One region of the Devosia sp. Z6_126 genome, then DNA from elsewhere that is predicted to be linked to it. Evidence: predicted binding sites of a transcription regulator. Region 1 holds the regulator's gene; each other region holds the start of a gene.

Region 1 (7,816 bases):
ACCCCCGCCGAAATCTCGCGCTGCATCAACGAGGCCGGGATCGGCTTCATGTTCGCGCCCTCCCATCACCCAGCCATGCGCCATGTCGGTCCGTCGCGCGCCGAAATGGGCGTGCGCACCATGTTCAACCTGCTCGGCCCCCAGTCCAACCCCGCGGGCGTGCGCCGCTATATGCTGGGCGTTTATTCCCCCGAATGGGTGGAGCCGGTCGCCGCCGCGCTTCTCGCCAACCGGGCGATCAAGGCCTGGGTGGTGCATGGTCGCGATGGGCTGGACGAGCTTACGGTCACTGGCCCCTCCTATGTGGCTGAGATCGCTGACGGCAACCTTCACAGCTTCGAAGTCACCCCTGAAGATGCGGGCCTGTCGCGCCACGATCCCAATGACCTCTTGGGTGGCGAGCCCGAATATAATGCCCTCGCCATCCACGCGCTCTTTGACGGCGCGCCCGGCGCCTATCGCGACATCGTTCTCCTCAATGCCGCCGCCTCGCTGATCGTGGCCGATGTGGTGAGTGACCTGCGCAGCGGCGCCGCCATGGCCGCCGAAATGATCGACAGCGGCAAGGCCCGGGAAACCCTCGAGCGCCTCGTCGCCATCTCCAATGGAACACCCCCATGAGCGATATTCTCAAGCAGATCGAAGCCTATAAGCGCGAGGAAATCGCCGCGGCCAAGGCCCTGCGCCCCTGGGACGAAGTGGTTGCCGCCGCCCATGACCAGCCCCCGCCACGCGGCTTTCTCGCCGCCATCAAGGCCAAGCGCGCCCGCGGCGAATACGCCTTGATCGCCGAGGTCAAGAAAGCCAGCCCCTCCAAGGGCCTGATCCGGCCCGATTTCAACCCGGCAGAGATCGCGCGCGCCTATGAAGAGGCCGGCGCGACGTGCCTTTCGGTCCTCACCGATCAGCCCTCGTTCCAGGGTTCGCCGGCGTTCTTGCGCGAGGCGCGCGACGCCACCGCCTTGCCGGTCCTGCGCAAGGATTTCCTGTTCGAAACCTACCAGGTCGCCGAAGCGCGCGCTTGGGGGGCCGACTGCATCCTCATCATCCTCGCCGCTGTCGGTGACGACGTCGCGCGCTACCTGCTCGATTCCGCCCGCGAATGGGGCATGGATGCCCTGGTCGAGGTGCATGACCAGCTCGAGCTCGACCGGGCGCTGGCGCTCGACGCCGAGTTCATCGGCATCAACAACCGCAATCTGCGCACCTTCGAAACCCGGCTCGATACCTCGGTCAACCTTGCTGGCGGCGTGCCCGCGGGCAAGGTGCTGGTCAGCGAAAGCGGCATCAACGGCCACGAACACCTGCAGCATCTCGACCGCACAGCCGGCATCGGCACCTTCCTTGTCGGCGAATCGCTGATGCGCCAGGCCGATGTGGTCGCCGCCACCCGCGCCCTCCTGCAGGGTGTGCCCCAGGCCGCCCATCCATGAGCGAGCCGCAGCTGACCCATCTCAACGAGCGCGGGGAGGCCCGGATCGTTGATATCGGCGACAAGGCAGTCACCCGCCGCCGCGCCCTCGCCCAGGCGGTGATCAGCGGTCGGCCCGAAACCATTGCCGCCATCATGGGTGGCGCCCTCAAGAAGGGCGACGCCCTGGCCGTCGCGCGCGTCGCGGGCATCATGGCAGCCAAAAAGACCGCCGAGCTCATCCCTCTTTGCCACCCCATCCCGCTCACCAAGGTCAGCGTCGAGATGGAGGCGCGCGAGCCCGGCGCCATCACCATTCTTGCGACTGCCGAAACCACCGGCCAGACCGGGGTGGAAATGGAAGCCCTCATGGCGGCTTCCACCGCCGCGCTTACGCTTTACGACATGGCCAAGGGCATCGACCGCGAGATGGTTATTTCCGCGATCTGCCTACTCGAAAAATCGGGCGGCAAGTCCGGCGATTTCCAGCGGGCGCCATGAGCCTGCTCCCGGTTGAAGACGCCCTCGCGGCCATTTTCGCCCGCGTGCCGCCCGCCCGCACCGAGTCGGTGCCGCTTGAGGCCGCCGCCGGCCGGGTACTGACCGAGCCCCTGCTCGCCCGCCATGACCAGCCGCCTTTCCCCGCCAGCGCCATGGACGGCTATGCCGTGCGTGCGGCCGATATCGTGCCGGGCGCGATCCTAGATGTCGTCGGCACCGCCCAGGCCGGCGCCGGCTTTGGCGCGGATATCGCCCCGGGCACCTGCGTGCGCATCTTCACCGGCGCGCCCGTGCCCCCGGGCGCTGATGCCGTGATCATGCAGGAGGAAGCGACCCGCACCGGCGACCGCGTCAGCTTTGCCGCCCAGCCTCCCGTGGGGCGCAGCATTCGCCCGCTTGGCCACGACTTCCGACAGGGACAGGAGCTGATTCCGAGAGGCTCTCGCCTCACCCCCATGCAACTGGCCGTCGCGGCCGCCGCCAATTGCCCGACTTTGCCCGTCGCCGTGCAGCCGCGCATCGCGCTCCTCGCCACCGGGGACGAACTGGTGCTGCCCGGCACCGCTCTCGGGCCGGGCCAGATCGTTGCCTCCAACAGCTTCGGGCTGCGACCGCTCCTTGCGCCTTACGCCGCCGAGATCCGCGACTACGGCATCGCTCCCGACAACCGCTCGGCCCTCTCCGAACGCCTCGCCGCCATCTTTGCCGAAACCCCCGACTTCGTCATCACCACCGGCGGCGCCAGTGTTGGCGACCATGACATCGTTCAGGAAATCCTGCTGAGTCTCGGCGTGCAGCTCGATTTCTGGCGCATCAATATGCGCCCCGGCAAGCCGCTGATGTTCGGCACCCTCGGCAAGACCCTGGTGTTTGGCCTGCCCGGTAATCCGGTTTCGGCCATGGTGACCGCCGCCGTCTTCATCAAGCCGGCGCTGCGCCGCTGGCTGCGCGTTGCCGAACCCGCCCCCTGGCACCTGCCGCTCCTCGCGCCCACGCCGCCCAATACCGCCCGGCGCCATTTCATGCGCGCCCAATTGGTGCATTCAAGCCAAGGTGCGGGCTTGCTCCCGATCAGCGAAACCGATAGCGGTCATACCTCTTCGCTGGCCCGTGCCGATATGCTGCTGGTGCAGCCGGAATACGATTCCGGGCAACCCGCCGGCGCCCTTGCTGCGGCCGTTCCGCTGGACGGGTTCTAAGCAGAGCCAAAGAATTTTCTCCTGCGCCCTTGAGCGTTATTGCAGAACATAACTGGAACACCTATGCTCGTTCAGTCTTTGTTCCGATTCTGCGATTGAAGGGCTCCGATGCTGACGCGCAAGCAACATGAACTGCTGATGTTCATCCATGAGCGGATGAAGGAAAGCGGCATTCCCCCTTCGTTTGACGAAATGAAGGACGCGTTGGATCTGGCCTCCAAGTCGGGCATTCACCGCCTGATCACGGCGCTCGAGGAGCGCGGCTTCATCCGCCGCCTGCCCAATCGCGCACGGGCGCTGGAAGTGCTCAAACTCCCCGATTCGATGAACCCGGCACTTGGCGGCCGCAAGGCGCGCTTCGAGCCCAGCGTCATTGAAGGCAATCTGGGCCGCGTTGCCGCTCCGCCGCCTCGCTCGGGCTGGAGCGATGATTATGTGCGCCCCGTGGCCGTGCCGGTCATGGGCCGGATCGCCGCCGGTACCCCCATCGAGGCGATCCAGAGCCATTCCCACACCATCTTGGTGCCACCCGAAATGCTTGGGCCTGGCGAGCACTATGCGCTCGAAGTGCGCGGCGATTCGATGATCGATGCCGGCATTTTCGATGGCGACACCGTGCTGATCCGCCGCCAGGATGTTGCCGGCACCGGCGAGATCATCGTCGCCCTGGTGGATGACGAGGAAGCCACCCTCAAGCGGCTGCGTCGCAAGGGCAACACCATCGCACTCGAAGCGGCCAATCCCGCCTACGAAACCCGCATCTTCCCGCCCGATCGCGTCAAGGTCCAGGGTCGCCTTGTGGGCCTGCTGCGCAAATATTGATCCCGATGGTCGAAAAACTCTGTCCCGTCCTGCTGCGCGGGGTGGGGCAAGAACGCCAGTGCTTGGCGTTCAGGCATCCTTTGGCTGGGTTGGAGCTGGTGAAAGGAACGCGGGAAGGCTCCGAGCCGATGGAAGTCGGTGCCCTGCGCGAACTCGCAGAGGAGTCAGGCCTCCAGGCAGAAGCTTTGCGCACGCTGCCATCCAGCAATTCCATTGCAGAGCAACAGCTTTGGCACTTCGTTGTGGTGAGTGCCGCGGCTCCCGTGCCCGAACACTGGCGTTACTTTACCCATGATGATGGCGGTCATTGGTTCGAGTTCTTCTGGTGGCCACTCGAGTGCCAACCCGGACCCGAATGGCACCCCATGTTTCAGCGGGCCCTCGCCCACATCGCTCGCCACGCCTGAAGCCCAACTCGGCCAAGAAACTATCGTCTTCAACGGAACTCGATTGCCGCCCTAAGGTCCTCATCGGGCTGTACCAGACCAGCGCCTTTGAGCCCCTCTTCCCGCTCCCCCTTGAGGGGAGGGCCGGGGTGGGGGTGCAGGCCCCTCCCGCGCAAGAGCGCCGATGTAGCCCCGCTCACAACAGCTTGCCTCCGGCCCCGTTACCCACGAGCCGGTCGTCCATCCTCCCGACAATAACTTATCCCCGCCCCCACCGATCACCCCCATAGTCTCCTCATCCGTGCATCCAAGCGAGATCATGACGAGTGGTTGGTGCGTGGAGGCTGGGGGATCGTGGGTCGCCGCGATCCGGCCGGTGTCCGCAAGAGCCGTGGGCCTCTATCGTCCGGTGGTCTTGGGTGAAGAATCGCGATGGCAGCTGCACTGGTCATCGGAACCCTGATGTGGCGCAGGCAGCGGTGCCCGCCAGGGTTTAGTTCGACATCCGCGGAATCTGGCATGCGCCGCAGGAGGGAGCGGGCATCGGCACCCAGTCGCTGTTGGCGGGGCGGAGCTTCCGTTTTGCGCAACGTTTTTTGAGGCAATGCCTCGCCAACGCCGCTTTCAACCGGAGGCCCCGCGCCGACCGGAGTTTTGCCGTGCCTTGGAAAGAAAAAATCCCCGCCGAAGCGGGGATTTCGAAGTCGTTGTCGGCTGAGCCTAGTGGTTGTCGCGCGGCACGCCATAGGTCTGGGCAATGCGCTGGTAAGCCACTGCTGGCTTGAGCACGGCGCCGTTGCCGAGCTGGTCCACCAGCCCGCGCTGGATCTCCTGCCAGGGCGTCTGGTGCGCGGGGTACTTGTAGCCGCCCGCTTCCGCCAGTTCCTGCCGGCGCGTCGCGATCTCGGCGTCCGAGATCAGGATATCGGCGGTGCCATTGTTGAGGTCGATACGCACCCGGTCACCCGTGCGCAGGATGGCAAGGTTGCCGCCCGCCGCCGCTTCAGGCGAGGCGTTGAGGATCGAGGGCGAGCCCGAGGTGCCGGATTGGCGCCCGTCACCGATACAGGCCAGCGCGTGGACACCCTTCTTGATGAGGTAGGCAGGGGGTCGCATATTGACCACTTCAGCCGCCCCCGGATAGCCGATCGGGCCCGCGCCGCGCATGAACAGCAGCGTGTGCTCGTCGATATCGAGCGAGGGATCATCGATCCGGTGGTGATAGTCCTCGGGACCATCGAACACCACCGCCTTGCCCTCGAACATGCCGGGATGCTCGGGATTGGCCAAGTAGCGCTCGCGGAACTCGGGCGAGATCACGCTGGTCTTCATGATCGCGTTATCAAAGAGATTGCCTCGCAGCACCAGGAACCCCGCTTCTTCCTTGAGCGGCTGCTCGAAGGGGCGGATCACCTTCTCGTCCTGGATGGGCGTGTTGCGGCAGTTCTCGCCGATGCTCTTGCCGTTGACGGTGGGTGCATTCTCGCGGATCAGCCCCTGCTTCATCAGCTCGTTGACCACCGCCGGCACGCCGCCCGCATGGTAGTAATCCTCGCCGAGATATTCGCCGGCCGGCTGCAGGTTCACCAGCAGCGGCACCTTGTGCCCATAGGTCTGGAAGTCCTGCAGGTCGAGCTCGACACCGATATGCTTGGCGATCGCCTGGATGTGGATCGGGGCGTTGGTCGACCCGCCAATCGCGGAATTGACCACGATGGTGTTGATGAAATTGTCCTTGGTCATGATGTCGGAGGGCTTGAGGTCCTCATGCACCATGTCGACGATGCGCTTGCCCGTGCGATAGGCCATTTCCTGGCGATCGCGATAAGGCGCGGGGATCGCTGCCGAACCCGGCAGCTGCATGCCCAGCGACTCGGCCAGCGAGTTCATCGTGGTCGCCGTGCCCATCGTGTTGCAGAAGCCGGTGGACGGCGCCGAGGACGCCACCAGCTCAATGAACTGCGCATAATCGATCTCGCCGGCCGCCATCATCTGGCGCGCCTTCCACACAATGGTGCCCGAGCCGGTGCGCTCACCCTTGTGCCAGCCATTGAGCATCGGCCCGACCGAGAGCGCAATCGCCGGGATGTTAACCGTGGCCGCACCCATCAGCATGGCCGGGGTGGTCTTGTCGCAGCCAATGGTCAGCACCACGCCATCGAGCGGATAGCCATAAAGCACTTCCACCAGCCCGAGATAGGCCAGGTTCCGGTCCAGGCCCGCAGTGGGGCGCTTGCCGGTTTCCTGGATCGGATGCACGGGAAATTCGATGGCAATGCCACCGGCTTCCCGGATGCCTTCGCGCACGCGCTCGGCCAGCACGATATGGTGGCGGTTGCAGGGGCTGAGGTCGGAGCCGGTCTGGGCGATGCCGATGATGGGCTTGTTGCCCTGCAATTCCTCGCGCGATACGCCGAAATTCATGTAGCGCTCAAGATAAAGCGCGGTCATGTCCGGGTTCTCCGGATTGTCGAACCAGGCGCGCGAGCGCAGCTTCTTGGGCGCGCTGCCCTGCCCATTGGGGGAAGAGAAGCTGTTGTCTGCCGTCATTACCTTATTCCTCAATAGTTCCGCCGAGGCGAATACAGGCTGCTGTTTGCTACAGTTCTAGCATGTTAGTTGCAGGAGTGAACGCCAATCCTGTTGGATTTCGTCGCCCCTTGCGCTCGCAGGACAACCGGGCGGCGTCGAATCGGCTAGGCGCAGGCCAGCGCAGCGACTAGGTTTGCCCGAAAGTGCGGGGCGAACTGCAAGAGGGGCAAGCATGAGTGAATTTGTGGATTGGGTCGGGGTTGATTGGGGCACCTCCAACCTGCGGGCTTGGGGCCTGAGTTCCGACGGCACGGTGATCGTTGCGCGCAAATCCGACCAAGGCATGGGCAAGCTGACGCGCGACCAGTATCCAGGCGTGCTCGAAACCTTGCTCGATGGTCTAGTCGGCAGCAACGGTGGCCCGCTCGACGTATTGATCTGCGGCATGGCCGGCGCGCGCCAGGGCTGGTTCGAAGCGCCTTATTTGGAAGCGCCAACCGATTTGCGCGGCCTGATTGACGGCGCAGTGCGCCCGCCCATGCCCAACAATCACCTGGCCCCGGCAATTCTGCCCGGTGTGTGCCAGAAGGCCGGCGGCGACAATGTGATGCGCGGCGAGGAAACCCAGCTACTGGGCCTCGCGACCCTGCGCCCCAATGCCCATGGCGTGGTATGCATGCCCGGCACCCATTCCAAATGGGTCAGCATGAATGGCACCCGCATTGAGCATTTCTCCACCGCAATGACGGGCGAGCTCTTCGATCTGCTGCGCCATCATTCGGTGCTGCGCTATTCGCTGACTGAAGACAGCAATGGGCCCGAGCGCGCCGAAGGCTTTGCCGCGGGTGCAGAGGTCGGCCTCGAGCGGCCCGAACAGCTCACCAGCGAGCTCTTTGCGGTCCGCGCCAGTTCGCTCCTGTCCGGCCGTCAGCCCGGTTGGTGCACCGGCTATCTTTCGGGCCTCC
Region 2 (7,816 bases), on a different contig from region 1:
CAAATTCGAACAGCGGGCAGCGCCGGCATTCCTGCACGGCCGCGCGTGCCTCGGCGAGCGAGGCGACCTCGCGCTCCCCATCCTGGACTGCCGGCGCCTCTGTCGGGCGCCGCAGATGCCGTGCCGGTGGTTGGCTCGAAACCCGCTCGATCATTTCCCGCTCCGCTTCTCTGGCACCTCGGATCATGGGAGCAATGAGTTCGGCCTCGGGCAGGTTGCGCCAGTATTTCATCGGCATCTCCCCCTTCATCGCGCCGATCTTGAGCCGCGCAGGATTGAAGATGGAGGCGAAATAGGTCTTCCAGTCGCCCTCGACCGCATCATCCTCGGGCACGTCGCTTTTCTGCCCGCCCGGCCCGAACAACAGCTCCTGCCCGTCCCAAAAGGCCGAGCGATAGGGCGTGATGATCGCCCAGATCATGCCGGCAAAGCGGCGCTCGAAAAACGGTGCCGTACGTTCAAGGATAAAATGCTCGGGCTCGAACCAGGCGGCAAAGCGCTCGAGCCCGCTATCGTCGATAACAGCCTTGAAGCGCACAAACGCCTTCATCTTGTGGCTGTCGCGCCGGACCGCCGAAGCCAGACCGGTTAGGCGCAGCAAATCGGGGTCGGAGGCCGCCGTCATCAGCCCTCGATCCTCCAGCAGGCGCCACAAGAAGCGATAGAGCAGAGCAAACCGCTCGGGATCATTGTTGCAGATCGCCAACTGCGCCAACTCGATAAAGGCGGGCGGCACGCTCCCGACCGCCCCTTCCCCGCTTGGCAGCATGGAATCGCCCGCTTCGAACAACCCGTTTTCTTCCCCCGGCCCCCGCCAGATCACCTGCTCGGGCCGCACGCCCGCCAGCAACAACTGCCGCGCCTTGGCCCGCCACTCGGCAAAGTCGTTGCGCTTCTCCAGCCGCACCGAAATCATGCAAACAGGCTCAACTGTTCGGGCTGCGGCGTCAACTTGGCCTTGAGCTTTGCATCATCGGTCATACCGCCCGGCGTCCAGTCCACCGCTTCGATGAACGGGCGCACCGCATCGATCGAGCCGACAATGCGCGCCACATCTTCAAGGCGCAAACTGTGGTGGCGCCGCGTCGTGATGATCCGCTCGATGCTCTTGGTCCCCAGTCCCGGCACCCGCAACAGCAGTTCGCGGTCGGCGCGGTTCACATCGACGGGAAAGCGCTCGCGATGCTTGAGCGCCCAGGCAAGCTTCGGGTCGATCGCCAGGTCCAGCAACCCACCCTCCCCGCCCGCCACGATCTCGGGCACGTCAAAGCCATAGAACCGGATTAGCCAATCGGCCTGGTAGAGCCGGTGCTCACGCAGGAGCGGCGGCGCCTTGAGGGGCAGCTTGGCGCTGGAGTCGGGAATGGGCGAAAAGGCCGAGTAATAAACCCGCTTGAGCTTGTAGCCCGAATACAGCCCCGCCGCGCGCGTCAGGATGGCTTCGTCATTGGCAGCATCGGCACCCACGATCATCTGCGTGGATTGCCCCGCCGGCGCATATTTGGGCTTGTCGGCTTTGGTCTTTGGCTCAGGCGCGGCTTCCGCCAGCTTGCCGCGGATGCGGGCCATGGCCGTGCGGATCTCGCTCGGCTTTTTCTCCGGCGCCAGTGCCTCCAGCCCCAGATCGGTCGGCAGCTCGATATTGGTCGATAGCCGATCCGCCCAGCGCCCGGCTTCCGCCAGCAGCTCAGGCGCGGCATTGGGAATGACCTTGAGATGGATATAGCCGGCGAAGTGATGGTCCTCGCGCAGGCTGCGCGCCACCCGCACCATTTGTTCCATCGTATAGTCGGGCGAGCGGATGATCCCGGAGGACAGAAACAGCCCCTCGATATAGTTGCGTTTGTAGAAGTCGAGGGTCAGTCCCACCACTTCCTCGACGGAAAAGCGCGCCCGCTGCACATTGGACGAGGAGCGGTTGATGCAATAGCTGCATTCATAGATGCAGAAATTGGTCAGCAGCAGCTTGAGCAGCGAAATGCAGCGCCCGTCCGGCGCATAGGAGTGGCAAATGCCATTGCCCTCGGTCGAACCGATGCCGCCGCTCGCCTTGCTGTTGCGTTTCTCGGTGCCGCTGGAAGCGCAGGAGGCATCATATTTGGCGGCGTCCGACAACACGGCCAGCTTGCGACGAAGGGTTAAAGCCGCCATCCACGTTCCTCATCTGTTCACGCCAGTCTTAACGCGCGAACCGAACAAAAGCACCGGCGAAAACCTGTTCTAGCCAGCTTGTGATCGCCTCCTCGCCCTGGAAACGATGGGGTTCCATTGTTCGCTCAGGCGCAACAACCCGTTATGGCGCCGTGGGCTGACGGGATCGGGCAACTTCACCTATCTTGAGGGCAACGGCACCAAGGCTCGGCTGACGAGCATGTGCACTCCAAGGAGAACACCAATGGACCTTCAGCTTGGCGGCATCCACCACCTGACCGCAGTCACCGCCCAGGCGGCCAAGAACCTGCAGTTCTACACCCAGACGCTGGGCATGCGGCTGATCAAGAAGACCGTCAACCAGGACGACACCACTGCTTACCACCTGTTCTATGGTGATGGCGTGGCCTCGCCCGGCGCAGACCTGACCTTCTTTGATTTCGACGCCGCCCGCGAGCAGCGCGGCAACCACACTGTCAGCCGCACTGGCCTGCGCGTCGATAGCGAGGACAGCCTGCAATGGTGGAAAGAGCACCTGCAGGCGCAGGGCGTCGGCACCTCGGCCATCAAGGAACGCAATGGCCATGTCTCGCTCGATTTCGAGGATTTCGAAGGCCAGCGCTTCCGCCTCGTGCTCGATCCCGCCAACAAGGTCGTGCCCTGGGCCAAGTCGCCCGTGCCTGCCGAGCGGCAGATCATCGGCCTTGGGCCGATCAGCCTTGCCGTGCCGCGCCTCGATCGCACCGAAGTGGTGCTGACGCAGGTGATGAACATGCGCAAGGTGCGCACCTATCCCGCCCGCGAGCGCAATGGGGAAACCCATGTGTTCGAGATGGGACCCGGGGGCCCCGCGGCCGAACTGCACGTGGTGGTCGACCCAAGCCTGCCCCCGGCACGGCCCGGCGCCGGTGGCGTGCACCATGCGGCGTTCCGCACGCCCGACCAGGATACGCTCCGGCAGTGGATCGCCCATGTCAACTCGTTCGGCATCCGCTCGAGCGGGGAAGTCGAGCGGTTCTACTTCACCTCGCTTTATTTCCGCGAGCCCAATGGCATTCTGTTCGAGATCGCGACGGACGTGCCCGGCTTTGCTGCGGATGAGCCGATGGAAACCTTGGGTGAAAGCCTTTCCCTGCCGCCTTTCCTTGAAAGCCGGCGGGCGAGCATCGAAGCGGGCCTCAAGCCCCTGGTCTAAACCGCTTCAGTCCACCAGCTCTCCTCCCCGCCCGGGGAGGAGAGCGCAATTGGCGCGGCGCGTCACCACGGCCTTAGCCAAAGCGCAGCGAAGGTGCTAAACCCGGCGCGCATCCCGTGGGGTGCGTTCCCGTTGACCCCCTTCAAAGGCAACTGCCATGCCCGTGCGAAAACTCAATTCCAGCCAATGGGTGCTCGCCATTTTCATCGGGCTGGCCGTCATCACCGTGGCAGCGACGGTGTTCACCAATCTCGTGCAATGGCGCAACTACGACACGATCGAGGCCGAACAGAACATCGCGCCCGAAGACGCGATCCCCCTGCAAAAGGGCTTCACTGAGCCAACGCCGGCGCCCGCCAACTAGGCGGCAAACACCGCCGGCACCGCTTCCGCGATGAACCCACCGCCCATCACTTCGGACGTGGCGCTGTCATCGGCGTAGAACACGCAGGCCTGGCCCGGCGAAATGCCATATTCGCCGGCCACCAGCGTCACATAAACCGCGCCATCGCGCATCTGGATCACGGCCGGCTGCGGCCCGCGCGTCGAGCGCACCTTGACCTCGACCGGTGCACCATTGCCGGCGGCAGCTTCGGCCAGCGGCCGCGCCCCCAGCCAGTTCACATCTCGCAACCGCACCGTATGGGTCTTGAGCGCCTCGCGCGGCCCCACAATGACGCGCCCGGTCTTGTGCTCGAGCTTGATCACGTAGAGTGGCTCGGCAGCCGCCACGCCCAGGCCCTTGCGCTGTCCGACCGTGTAATTGACGATCCCGGCATGCCGCCCCAGCACCCGGCCATCGAGATGGACGATCTCGCCTTGCGCCACCGCTTCGGGATGCATCTTGCGGATGATATCGGCATATTTGCCCTGCGGCACAAAGCAGATGTCCTGCGAATCGTGCTTGTCGGCAATCTCGAGCCCCATTTCGCGCGCGAGCTCGCGCACCGCAGCCTTGCTCATCCCCCCCAGCGGAAAGCGTAAGAAGTCGAGTTGCGCCTGGGTGGTCGCAAACAGGAAATAGGTCTGGTCACGATCGCCATCGACGGGACGGAACAGTTGCCGCCGCCCATCTTCGCCCAGCCGCGACTGCACGTAATGGCCGGTCGCCAGCACATCAGCGCCAAGATCCTTGGCCACTTCCAGCAGGTCGACGAACTTGACCGACTGGTTGCAGGCAATGCACGGCACCGGCGTTTCACCCTGCTGATAGGCATTGGCGAACGGCGCGATCACCGAGCGCTGGAAGCGCTCTTCATAGTCCAGCACGTAATGGGGAATATCGAGTGCCGCCGCCACCCGGCGGGCATCATGGATGTCCTGCCCGGCGCAGCACGCGCCTTTACGATGGGTGGCCTCGCCATGATCATAAAGCTGGAGCGTCACCCCAACCACATCATAGCCCTGCCGAGCCAGCAGGCCCGCCACAACCGAGGAATCCACGCCCCCGGACATCGCGACAACAACGCGCGTGTCTTGGGGACGCTTGGCGATATCAAGCGAATTCAGCATCTTTCTTGCATCCGGTTGGGTTCAAGGGCCAGCGGACAACTGTCCCGCGCCTCTTAGCCCTTTCAGCAATGCGCTGCAACGCCGCCCGGCAGATTTTGCCGCTCGCGCTGCGCAATGCACCCTCCCGGCTCAAGCCATGTTCCTCGAACCCAAAACACAGCTCTGCGCAAACAAGCACTTAGCCGCCTTGGATCACTGGCAAGCTCCTTGCATGGCACGGGGCGAGTAGTTGCAGGATTTTTCGGCAAAGTGGCATCCCATCTTACCCTTTCGGTCGCAAGCGGTGCAGGCAGCGTCACGCGAAGCTTTGGCTCGCCCGCCGATGCCGACGCCGCACCCGCTTCGCCCGTTGACGCATTCGCCAGCCTGCTCACCGGCGCGAATGCCGGCACCACGCCGGCCTCGAGCTTCAACCTGAGCCTGGGCAAGGCGCTCGAAATAGGGCTCGAAACTGCGGGCGAAACCGACATCGAAGCCGAAGACCTTGGGCTGGCTCTGGGAGCCGAAGCCGCTCTCGTCCCCGAACCTCCCGCCCTGCCCCAGCTGCTCGACAGCCTCGCCAACATCGCCCAAAGCCTCGCTGCCGGCCAGTCTCCCGCAGGCGACGACCTCGGCGCGGCCAGCACCGCTCTCAGCCGGCTCGCCGACCAGTTGGGCATCTCCCTGTCCAGCCCGGCCCAGCCCGCAGCCGGTGGCGAACCGGCCAGCGATTTCGCGCAACAGCTGGCCAATGCCCTGGCGCCGCTGGCCGAACAGCTTCTCGGCACCGATGCCGCCGACGGTGGTCCCGAACTGGGTCAAAAGCTCGCCGCACTGCTCGCCGGCCTCAAGCAAGCCGGTCCCGGCCTTGATCAGCAGGCCCTTGCCGCCGGCGCCGCCGCGCTCGAAGACGCGGTGGCCAAGCTGACCCGCGCCATCCCGGCCGCCCCTCCCGCCGACCCGGCTGCCCCGAGCACCAGCACTGCCGCGCCCCTTACCTCCACCGGCTCCACGGCACCGACGCTCGCGCAGCCCAGCATCGAGCCTGACCCGGCTCTCGGCACCGACACCCAGCCAACCGCCGAAACCGACGCGAAGCCCGCTCCCGCTGCCGCCGAACCCCCGCTTGATGCTGCCGCGGCCAAAAGCCTGCCCAGCGCGCTCGACCGGGCCGAGGTCGCCGCCGCCGCCCTCCGTCCCGTGCAGCCTGGCTACCAGACCACCCAGCAACAGCTCAACCTGCCCCAGCTCGCCTTTGAGCTGGGGCACCAGGCCAATGCCGGCAATTCCCACTTCCAGATCCGTCTCGATCCGCCCGAGCTCGGCCGCATCGAGGTCAAGCTCGAATTCGATGCAGCGGGGCAGGTCAATGCCCGCCTCATCGTCGATAAGAGCGAAACCCTCGATCTGATGCAGCGCGACCAGCGCGGGCTGGAACGCGCCCTGCAGCAGGCCGGGCTCGATGCCAGCAAGACCAACCTCGAATTCTCCCTCCGGCAAAACCCCTCCCCAGGCGACGGGCGCCAGGGCAATGGGCAGGAGCAGGAACGCCGAGGCTCGTTCGGTGGCGGCCCGAGCGGCGGCGATGCCGACCCGCTACCCCTTCCCAGCGTCAATCTTTACCGCGGCAGCCTTGCGGCTGGCGGCGTCAACATCATCGCCTGAGGAACAATCATGGCTGTTAATGGCATATCCGCAACCTCTGCCGCCGGTGCGATCAGCAACTCGCGCAACACCATTGCCGATAATTTCGACACCTTCCTCAACATCCTGACCACCCAGCTCAAGAACCAGAACCCGCTCGAGCCGCTGGATACCAACCAGTTCACCCAGCAACTGGTGCAGTTCACTGGCGTGGAACAGCAGCTCAAGACCAACGACTTCCTTGAAGCCATGATGATGGCCAGCCAAAGCGCCGGCAAAACCGACGCGGTCAACTATATCGGCAAGGAAGTCACCGTCGCCGGCACCTCCTCCGAGCTCAAGGGCGGCAAGGCTCTGTGGGGCTATGTCGCCTCGGGGGCCGTGCAGAACGCCAAGGTGAACATCAAGAACGCCGCCGGCAGCATCGTTTACTCCGAGAACGGCTCGCTTCCCGCGGGCAACGGCCAGTTCGCTTGGGACGGCAAGGGCTCCAACGGGCTAGCTCAACCTGCTGGGTTGTATTCCATCGAGATCACCGGTACCGATCTGAGCGGAAATACGGTCGGCATCACCACGGCCGCGGTCGGGATCGTGAACGCGGTGGACTTTTCGGGCACGGAGCCGCTGCTGACCATCGGCACCTCCAAATACCCCCTTTCCCAGGTCCGGGATGTGCGCACCCCAACGCCGGCCACCTGACCCGTCGCGACACGCTTTGCGTCCCGAATACCTTGATTTTCCTTCTAATTCTTAACCTGTTGTTCGTTTCCCCTTAGCTGAATTTTAAGTCAGCATCGCTACTCTGCCTTCCTATGGTCAGGTTGAGTAGAGAGTAAAATGACCGTACAGATGCGTCCTCGCGTTAAGTACGTTATCGGACCGGACGGAAGTCCGCTCACGATCGCAGATCTTCCCCCCGCCAATACGCGGAGGTGGGTCATTCGGCGAAAAGCCGAAGTTGTTGCTGCGGTGCGCGGTGGTCTGCTCAGCCTCGAAGAGGCCTGCGACCGCTACACACTCAGCGTCGACGAGTTCCTGAACTGGCAGGCTGCCATCGACAAGCATGGACTTGCCGGCCTGCGGACCACCTGGATCCAGCATTACCGCGAGGGCTGATCCGGTCCAAACCGATAACGAGCACCAAAGCCCGCCGGGTCCGCCCTGCGGGTTTTTCGTTTTCTTGGCACTAGACCCCCAATCCGCCTCCTAAGGCGTCTCCGCCCCCATCCATCTTGCCCCCGCCTCCCGGCCGAGCAGCCGATCATAATACTCCCGCACTGCTGCAAACACGGGCTTGTCCGCCTGCACGCTCATCCAGCGATGCACCGAAAGGCC
Region 3 (7,816 bases), on a different contig from region 1:
GTGCTAGCCTTGCACCCATGAGTTCAGAGTTCTTCATCGCCGGCACCAAGCTCGAGGCCCCACCCTTGGCGCCCGGCCTTTACGTCGTTGCCACCCCTATCGGCAATCTGCGCGACATCACCATCCGCGCCCTTGAAACCCTCGCCGCCGCAGCCGCGGTACTGTGCGAAGACACGCGCATGTCGGCGCGACTGCTCGATCACTACGGCATCAAGACCCGCCGCGTGGCGCTACACGAACATAATGAACGCGCCAAGGCGGACGACATCGTTGCGCGCATCGCCGCCGGCGAAGCCCTGGCGCTGATTTCCGACGCCGGCACGCCCTTGCTTTCCGATCCCGGCTTTCCCCTGATCCGCGCCCTGGCCGCCGCCGACCTGCCGGTCTTTGCCGTCCCCGGCGCCTCAGCACTTCTTTCCGCTCTTGTCGTCGCGGGCCTGCCGACCGACGCCTTTGCCTTTCACGGCTTTTTGCCGGCCAAGGCGGGCGCTCGCGCTACTGCGCTCGCGTCCCTTTCGGTTTCACGTGAAACTCTGGTGTTCTACGAATCCCCGCGCCGCCTCGACGACACTTTGGCTGCTATGGCTCAAACGCTCGGCCCTGATCGGCAGGCCGCCGTCGCCCTCGAGCTCACCAAGCGCTTCGAACGCGTGCAACGCGGCACTCTGGCCGAACTCGCCGCGAGCTTCGCCGAAGGCGATACCAAGGGCGAAGCCGTTATCGTTGTCGCCGGTGCGGCCGAAGCTGCGGCCCCCGACGCGGCCGATTGGCAGGCCGCGCTCCTTGCCGAAATGGCCGACCAGCCCCTCCGCGCCGCGGTTGACGCCGTCACCGCCCGCTTTGGGCTCAAGCGCAAGGAGGTCTATGATGCCGCCCTCGCCCTTAAAGCCACCGACTGAGCCCAGCCGCGCCCGCCAGCGCGCCAACCGCGGGGGCGAACGCGCTGAAGCCCTGGCCGCGCTCTTTCTCCAGCTCAAGCTCTACCGCATTCTTGCCCGCCGCCACAAAACCCCGCTCGGCGAAGTCGACTTGATCGCCCAGCGTTGGGGCACCACGGTCTTTGTCGAGGTCAAGGCGCGTGCGTCGCGGGGCCAGGAAGGCGAGGCGCTCACCCAGGTCAACCAGGCCCGCATCAGCCGCGCCGCCCACTACTGGCTCTCGCGCCACCCCGCCTATGCCCAGGCCAATCTGCGCTTTGACGTGATTTTCCTTGCGCCCTGGGCTTGGCCGCGCCATCACATCAACGCTTTCGACGCTTCCTAGGACCTCTGCATGTCACTCAAGATCGCCGTCCAGATGGACCCCATTGCCAGCATCAATCCCGCCGGCGACTCCACCTTTGCCATGATGCTCGAAGCTCAGGCGCGCGGCCATGCGCTGGTATATTATACACCCGACACGCTCGGCCTGCGCGGCACCACCGTTTCCGCCCTCGCCTCACCGGTCGAGGTCTTCGACAAGCCCAAGGGCGAACACTTTAAGCTGGGTGAGTTCACGCGCCTCGATCTGGGCGAGCAGGATGTGATCCTGATGCGCCAGGATCCGCCCTTCGACATGAACTACACCACCATCACCCATATTCTCGAGCGGCTGCACCCGGAAACCTTCGTGGTCAATCCGCCCGCCGCGGTGCGCAATGCGCCCGAAAAGATCCTCGTTACCGACTTTCCCGAGCTGATGCCACCTACCCTCGTGACGCGCGATCGCGAGATGATCCGCGCCTTCCGCCAGGAGCATGGCAACATCATTCTCAAGCCCCTTTACGGCAATGGCGGCGCGGGTGTCTTCTTCCTCCAGGAGGGCGACCATAACCTTGCCTCCCTGATCGAGCTGTTTGAGCTCAGCTTTCGCGAACCCTTCATGGTGCAGAAATACCTGCCCGATGTCCGCAAGGGCGACAAGCGCATCATCCTCATCGATGGCGAACCCGTCGCAGGCCTCAACCGCATTCCCGCCGAAGGGGAATCGCGCTCCAACATGCATGTGGGCGGCCGCCCGGAATTGTCCGAACTCACCGCCCGCGAGCGCGAGATCTGCGCTGCCATCGGCCCCGCGCTCAAGGAGCGCGACATGATCTTTGTCGGCATCGACGTGATCGGCGACTACCTCACCGAAATCAACGTCACCTCGCCCACCGGCATTCGCGAGATCAAGCGCTTTGGCGGTCCCGATATTGCGGTGATGATCCTCGATGCCATCGAACGGCGCCGCCGCTGATCGTGCGACTTAACTTGAGGGCGGTGTGCTGATGCCGGTCGATACCTATCTGCTGGCGGTGACTACGTTTTTCGCCACCATCGGTCCAGCCGATCTGGCCGTGGTGTTCCTGGCGCTCACGCGCGACACCTCCTCGCCCGAGCGGCGCCGCCTGGCGCTTCGCGGGGTGCTGATCGGCGGATTGATCCTGCTCTTTTTCGCGCTCTTCGGCGAACCGCTCCTTGCGCTCTTCGGCATTACCTTGCCGGCACTGCGCACGGCCGGCGGCGTGCTGCTGCTCCTCATCGCCATCGACATGGTGTTCGCTCGCTCATCTGGCGGCACCTCCACCACCACCGAGGAAGATATCGAAGCGCGCGACCGCGCCGACATTTCCGTCTTTCCTCTCGCCACCCCATTGATCGCCGGGCCCGGCGCCATCAGCGCCGTGATCCTGCTCATCGCTGGTTCGGAAGGCGATTACGTCAAGGACGCCGCGGTGATCGCGGGCCTGCTCACCATCTTGCTGCTGACCTATGTGATGCTGCGTCTCGCCATCCCCATCCAGCGCTTGCTGGGTGTCACCGGCGCCCATGTGGTGTCACGCGTGGTCGGCGTGCTGCTGTCGGCCCTGGCGGTGCAGTTCATCTTTGATGGCATTGCCTCGAGCGGCATCTTCCGCCCCTTGGCCAGCTAATCCCGCGGCGCCCCTTCTTTGGGCGCTCGCGCCCGCGGCGCCCATTCCCGGCGCTCGCGCCCGTGGCGCCGATTCAGGCGCTCGCGCTGCTGGCCCCCGTTGCAGCCCCCAACAACAAAAAAGCGACCGGCCTTGTGCCAGTCGCTCATTCGCATTTGCTCGGCATGCTTACTTCTTGCCGGTATTGCCGGTGCTGCCGCTACCAAGGCCCGTGATCGGCTTTGCTGTTTCCAGCTTGTCCTTTTTGGGCTTCTTGGCTTCCTTGTTGCTGCGCATCTGACCTTTAGCCATGGCTGTTCTCCTCTGCGCCGGGCTGAGCCCGGAAGACGGGCTGGAATCTAGTCCTCGCCACCGCGGCTGACAAGTGACGGCGCCCTATTTGTAGACGCGGCACCGGCCAGTCGGGGCGAGGGCGGCAAATGAGCGTGGATCGCAGCCCGTCATCAGGAAATTGATCCAGTCATTCCGATCACCGTAAAAGGCGTTGCGGTCCACTTCACCTCGGATGCCGGGCACGACGCCAGTCTGCGTCCACTGCCAGAACGTCCAGCCGCGATTACGATAGCGCTCATGCGGCTCGGCAGCCGTGGAGCGCAACCAGAACGCGTTGGGGAAGTACTCCCCATCCAGCACGTCGCGGTGGAAGTTCATGTCGGTATAGATGATGGGCAGCTTGCCGGTATGGGCTTCCATTGCCGCCAGCATCACCCGGATCTTTTCCAGCGCATCGGCCCGCGATGGCTTCACCTTGCACGAGGAATGATTGTTCCACTCCAGATCCAGAACGGGCGGCAGCGCATCGGGATCATTGGGCACATTGGCGATGAACCACTGCGCCTGCTCGGAGGCAAGCGAGCACCAGGTCATGAAGTGGTAGGCGCCGCGCGGCATGCCCGCATCGCGTGCGGCCGCCCAGTTCCGGCGGAAGTTCGGATCGATGTAATCCTTTCCTTCCGTAGCCTTCATGAACACAAAGGCGATGCCCGAGCGCAGCGCCGTCGAAAAGTCGATATGGGATTGGTAACGCGCCACATCGATCCCCTGGATCGGCATTTTGCGCGCCCGGTCCACTCCGGCATGAGGCCGGTTGTCCCCGTCGATCGGGCCATAAAGTCCACCGCCGCTCGCGCACGCGGCAAGCAGCACCACCATTGCCGCCATTGCGGCGCCCTTGAGCATGGAAGAAAAACGGCGCGCGCAGACTGGGGGCATGAATATACTCGTGTACGACCAGGCGAGCCTTTCATTCAACATGGCGCGGTTAAGGGAAGCTTGCGTTAACTCCAATCCGGCGCCTCGTGGTTAACCCCTATTTAATGTTCGCTGAACGTTCTTGTTGGAGCGGCAGTGCTCTGCTAGCCTCCTCCTGTTCTGGGGGAATGGCGTACATGGTAACCCGGGTTGCGACCGTGGCTTTTCAGGGCATCGAGGCGGTGCCGGTCGATGTCCAGGTGCAGATTGCGCCAGGCCTGCCCAAGTTTCTCATGGTCGGTTTGCCCGACAAGGCGGTCAAGGAGTCGAGCGAACGCGTTTATGCCGCGCTGCTCGCCTCGGGCCTCAGCCTGCCGCCCAAGCGCATCACCGTTAATCTCGCTCCCGCCGACCTGCCCAAGGAAGGCAGCCATTATGATTTGCCTATCGCCCTGGGGCTGATGGCCGCGATCGGCGCCATTCCGCAGGATGCGCTGGAAGGTTTCCTTGCCCTGGGCGAACTGGGGCTCGATGGCCGCCTCGCTCCCGTAAATGGCATCCTCCCTGCTGCTATTGCCGCCGGTGCCCGCGACCTTGGCATCATCTGCCCCGAAGCCTGCGGCCCCGAAGCCGCTTGGGCCGGGGAAGACATCGACATCGTCGCGGCAGAAAGCCTCTTGGCCTTGGTCAATCACCTGACCGGCCATCAGCGCGCCCCGCGGCCACTGCCGCGCAAGCACCTCACCAATGGCGGCCTGCCAGATTTGAGCGAAGTGCGCGGGCAACTCGTCGCCCGCCGCGCCCTCGAAGTCGCCGCTGCCGGCGGGCACAACCTCCTGATGATCGGCCCGCCCGGCGCCGGCAAATCGATGCTGGCGGCCCGTCTGCCCTCCATCCTGCCCCCGCTCAATCCGCGCGAACTGCTCGATATCTCGATGATCCAGTCCATCGCGGGCGAACTGGCCGGGGGTGCCATTTCCGATCGTCGTCCCTTCCGTGCCCCGCACCATTCTGCGTCCATGGCGGCGCTGGTCGGCGGTGGCCTGCGCGTCCGCCCGGGTGAAGTCAGCCTTGCTCATAATGGCGTGCTGTTTCTCGACGAACTCGCCGAATTCGCGCCCCAGGTCCTCGATTCCCTGCGGCAGCCGCTTGAAGCGGGCGAAACCGTCATCGCCCGCGCCAATGCCCGCGTGTCCTATCCCTCGCGCGTCCAGCTGATTGCGGCGATGAACCCCTGCAAATGCGGTCTCGCCGGTACGCCCGGCCACACCTGCAAGCGCGGCGCCGCCTGCGCCAATGATTACCAGGCTCGCGTGTCCGGGCCCTTTCTCGACCGCATCGATATCCGCATCGACGTGCCCGCCGTCAGCGCCGCCGATCTTATTGCCCCCGCCGAACCCGCCGAAGCCTCCAGCGTCGTCGCCCAACGCGTCGAGCGCGCCCGCGAGCGGCAACGCCAGCGCTTCCTCGAACACGGCGCGCCTGGCATCTACACCAATGCGGCTGCCGGCCCCACCCTGATCGAAACCGTGGTCAACCCCGATAGCGACAGCCGCAAGCTCCTGTTCCAGGCGGCCGAACGCTTCAACCTTTCCGCCCGCGCCTATCACCGCGTGCTCAAGGTCGCGCGCACCCTGGCCGACCTCGCCGGCGTCGACCGCGTCGCCCGCCCTCATATCGCCGAAGCCCTGAGCTACCGCGTCAACTTGGCCGCAGCGTAAGTCGCGCTGATATTTGCTTAACTGCATCGCGGCTATGGCTAGGGCAAAGGGGAGCCTCAATGCCCAGCGATCAACCGGGAAGGTCGCCCATCAAACGCCCGCCCGCCCGAAAACCGCAGACAAAAACGGCGAGCCGTCAATCGAAGCGGCTGCCTCCCGCCCCTCCGCCAAAGCCAGCGCCTGGGCTCAGAACCGTTGCCGCCATCCTGCTGACCGCCTTGGTTGCCTTGGCGCTCGCCCGGGCCGCACTCCCCGTCTGGTCAGCGGCGGTTTATTTCGCCGCGAGCGCCCTGTCTTTTCACCTCTACCACAAGGACAAGCTGGCCGCTCAAGCCGGTGAGTGGCGGGTCAGCGAAGGCGCCCTCCATGCTATTGATCTGTGCGGCGGCATAATCGGTGGCCTCGTGGCGCAGCAGCGGTTCCGCCATAAAACCCGCAAGCCGAGCTTCGTTCTGGCGACAGCTGGCATTGCCCTGCTGCATCTGCTGGCTCTGGCCGCTTTGGCGCTTGGGCTTGTAGCACCGCGTGGAGGGGCGAGTCTGTTGCCCTAGTGTTCCCACTTGGCTTCCCAGTCGGGGTAATGCTCTTCCCAGAGCGCCTGCCATTCGCGCACCAGCGCCGCGCGCCGGCGGCCATAGCGCTCCTCGGTGAGCTCGAGCGCCAAAATCCGGTCGGTGCGGAAATTACGGAACGCTTCGCGCAGGCAGCACCAGGCCGCCACCGTCTGCTTGCCCTCGAAAAACGCCACCTGCACCGGCCAGATCACCCGCTCGGTACGCTGGCCCGCTTCATCGGCATAGTTGATCCGCAGCGCCTTTTCGCAGCGCATCGCCATGCGCACGTCCCCAAGAATGGGCAGCGGCTCGCGCTCGCGCCACAGCGCCACGGGCCAGAGGCCCGTATCATTGATGCGGTCGCGCAGATCCTCGGGTGAGGCCGTCGCGATTTTCGCCAGCGCGTTCTTGGCCGCGAGCCCCAGCCCGTCATCGGGCTGCGCCTGCACCCAGCGCGCGCCCAGCACCAGCGCTTCCAGCTCTTCGGGCGTGAACATCAGCGGGGGCAGGAAAAATCCGGGTTTTAGCATATAGCCGATCCCCGCTTCTCCCGCGATCGGCGCGCCCAGCCCGATAAGGGTCTGCACATCGCGATAAAGCGTGCGCACTGAAACGCCCTGCTCCTCGGCGAGCGCCGCGGCGGTAACCGGCCGGCGGTGCCGGCGCAGCGCATCCATGATCGAAAACAACCGCTCGGTCTTGTCCAGCTTGTGTTCTCCATCCCCGGCCCTCCCGCTTGGTGCGGAAGGGATGTTGCGCTTTGGTCCTGACAGCCAGTGTCAGGACGGGTGGTGTGCGTCAGCCGATCTCGATCTCGCACCAATGCCGGTATGGCTTGTCGGGCCCATGGATGATCGAGGGGAAATGCGGGTTGTGCAAGGCATCGGGGAACATCTGGTCCTCGAGGCAAAACCCGGAATGCTTGGGATAGCGGCGACCGTTCAACCCGGGCACCGCCACATTGGTCATCACCCCGTTATAGAACTGCAGGCCCGGCCGGTCGCTCCATAATTGGAGTGTAAGCGCCCCGTCTGGCCCGCGCACGGTCGCGATCGGGTCGGCGAGATCGCGGCCGGTGTCGAGCACGAGATTGATGTCATAGTCGATCGGCGCGCCCGCTGCGTCGCGCAGGATGCGCCCCGCGCGCAGGTCATATTGCGTGCCGCGCGAGGGCAGGATGGCGCCGGTGGGGCACAGATCGGGCCCCAGCTGCGTATAGGCGCTCGAGGGGATCTGCACCCAATGGTCCAGCACCAGCGGGTCGGTGCCCAAATTCCAGTACTGATGCTGCACGAGGCTGATCGGCGTGCGCCGGTCCGGGGTTGCCTCGAACTCGGTGCGCAGGCGATTGCCCACCAGCCGATAGGTCACGGCAAAATCCACATTGCCCGGATACCCCATCGCCCCGTCGGGGCTGTGGAGGGTGAACCGCACGCTGTTGCCGGCACTGTCGACCT

What was found. The regulator LexA, encoded in region 1, represses DNA repair genes until DNA is damaged. The targets are predictions, from matches to a motif close to TGTTCNNNNTGTGTTCNG.
Region 2: AC3YOG_RS14245 (putative DNA modification/repair radical SAM protein) is a predicted target of LexA. The motif match lies at 2,155-2,172, and genes of this name have one in related genera.
Region 3: AC3YOG_RS04390 (YifB family Mg chelatase-like AAA ATPase) is a predicted target of LexA. The motif match lies at 4,211-4,228, and genes of this name have one in related genera.

Annotation. Positions count from the first base shown of each region.
Region 1 covers NZ_JBYUNO010000002.1:68,450-76,265, forward strand. Annotated here, with positions in the region: gene trpD (anthranilate phosphoribosyltransferase) at 1-621, shown strand, start outside; gene trpC (indole-3-glycerol phosphate synthase TrpC) at 618-1,433, shown strand; gene moaC (cyclic pyranopterin monophosphate synthase MoaC) at 1,430-1,912, shown strand; gene AC3YOG_RS07155 (molybdopterin molybdotransferase MoeA) at 1,909-3,111, shown strand; gene lexA (transcriptional repressor LexA) at 3,220-3,933, shown strand; gene AC3YOG_RS07165 (NUDIX domain-containing protein) at 3,939-4,340, shown strand; gene AC3YOG_RS07170 (IlvD/Edd family dehydratase) at 5,040-6,869, opposite strand; gene AC3YOG_RS07175 (2-dehydro-3-deoxygalactonokinase) at 7,084-7,816, shown strand, end outside.
Region 2 covers NZ_JBYUNO010000003.1:416,202-424,017, forward strand. Annotated here, with positions in the region: gene AC3YOG_RS14240 (UdgX family uracil-DNA binding protein) at 1-916, opposite strand, end outside; gene AC3YOG_RS14245 (putative DNA modification/repair radical SAM protein) at 913-2,151, opposite strand; gene AC3YOG_RS14250 (ring-cleaving dioxygenase) at 2,396-3,346, shown strand; gene AC3YOG_RS14255 (hypothetical protein) at 3,504-3,710, shown strand; gene mnmA (tRNA 2-thiouridine(34) synthase MnmA) at 3,707-4,858, opposite strand; gene AC3YOG_RS14265 (flagellar hook-length control protein FliK) at 5,108-6,502, shown strand; gene AC3YOG_RS14270 (flagellar hook assembly protein FlgD) at 6,512-7,180, shown strand; gene sciP (CtrA inhibitor SciP) at 7,319-7,597, shown strand; gene AC3YOG_RS14280 (glutathione S-transferase family protein) at 7,688-7,816, opposite strand, start outside.
Region 3 covers NZ_JBYUNO010000001.1:902,586-910,401, reverse strand. Annotated here, with positions in the region: gene rsmI (16S rRNA (cytidine(1402)-2'-O)-methyltransferase) at 18-899, shown strand; gene AC3YOG_RS04415 (YraN family protein) at 868-1,263, shown strand; gene gshB (glutathione synthase) at 1,273-2,217, shown strand; gene AC3YOG_RS04405 (MarC family protein) at 2,249-2,893, shown strand; gene AC3YOG_RS04400 (hypothetical protein) at 3,062-3,184, opposite strand; gene AC3YOG_RS04395 (glycoside hydrolase family 25 protein) at 3,269-4,105, opposite strand; gene AC3YOG_RS04390 (YifB family Mg chelatase-like AAA ATPase) at 4,282-5,805, shown strand; gene AC3YOG_RS04385 (DUF1294 domain-containing protein) at 6,024-6,356, shown strand; gene AC3YOG_RS04380 (helix-turn-helix transcriptional regulator) at 6,353-7,048, opposite strand; gene AC3YOG_RS04375 (aldose epimerase family protein) at 7,158-7,816, opposite strand, start outside.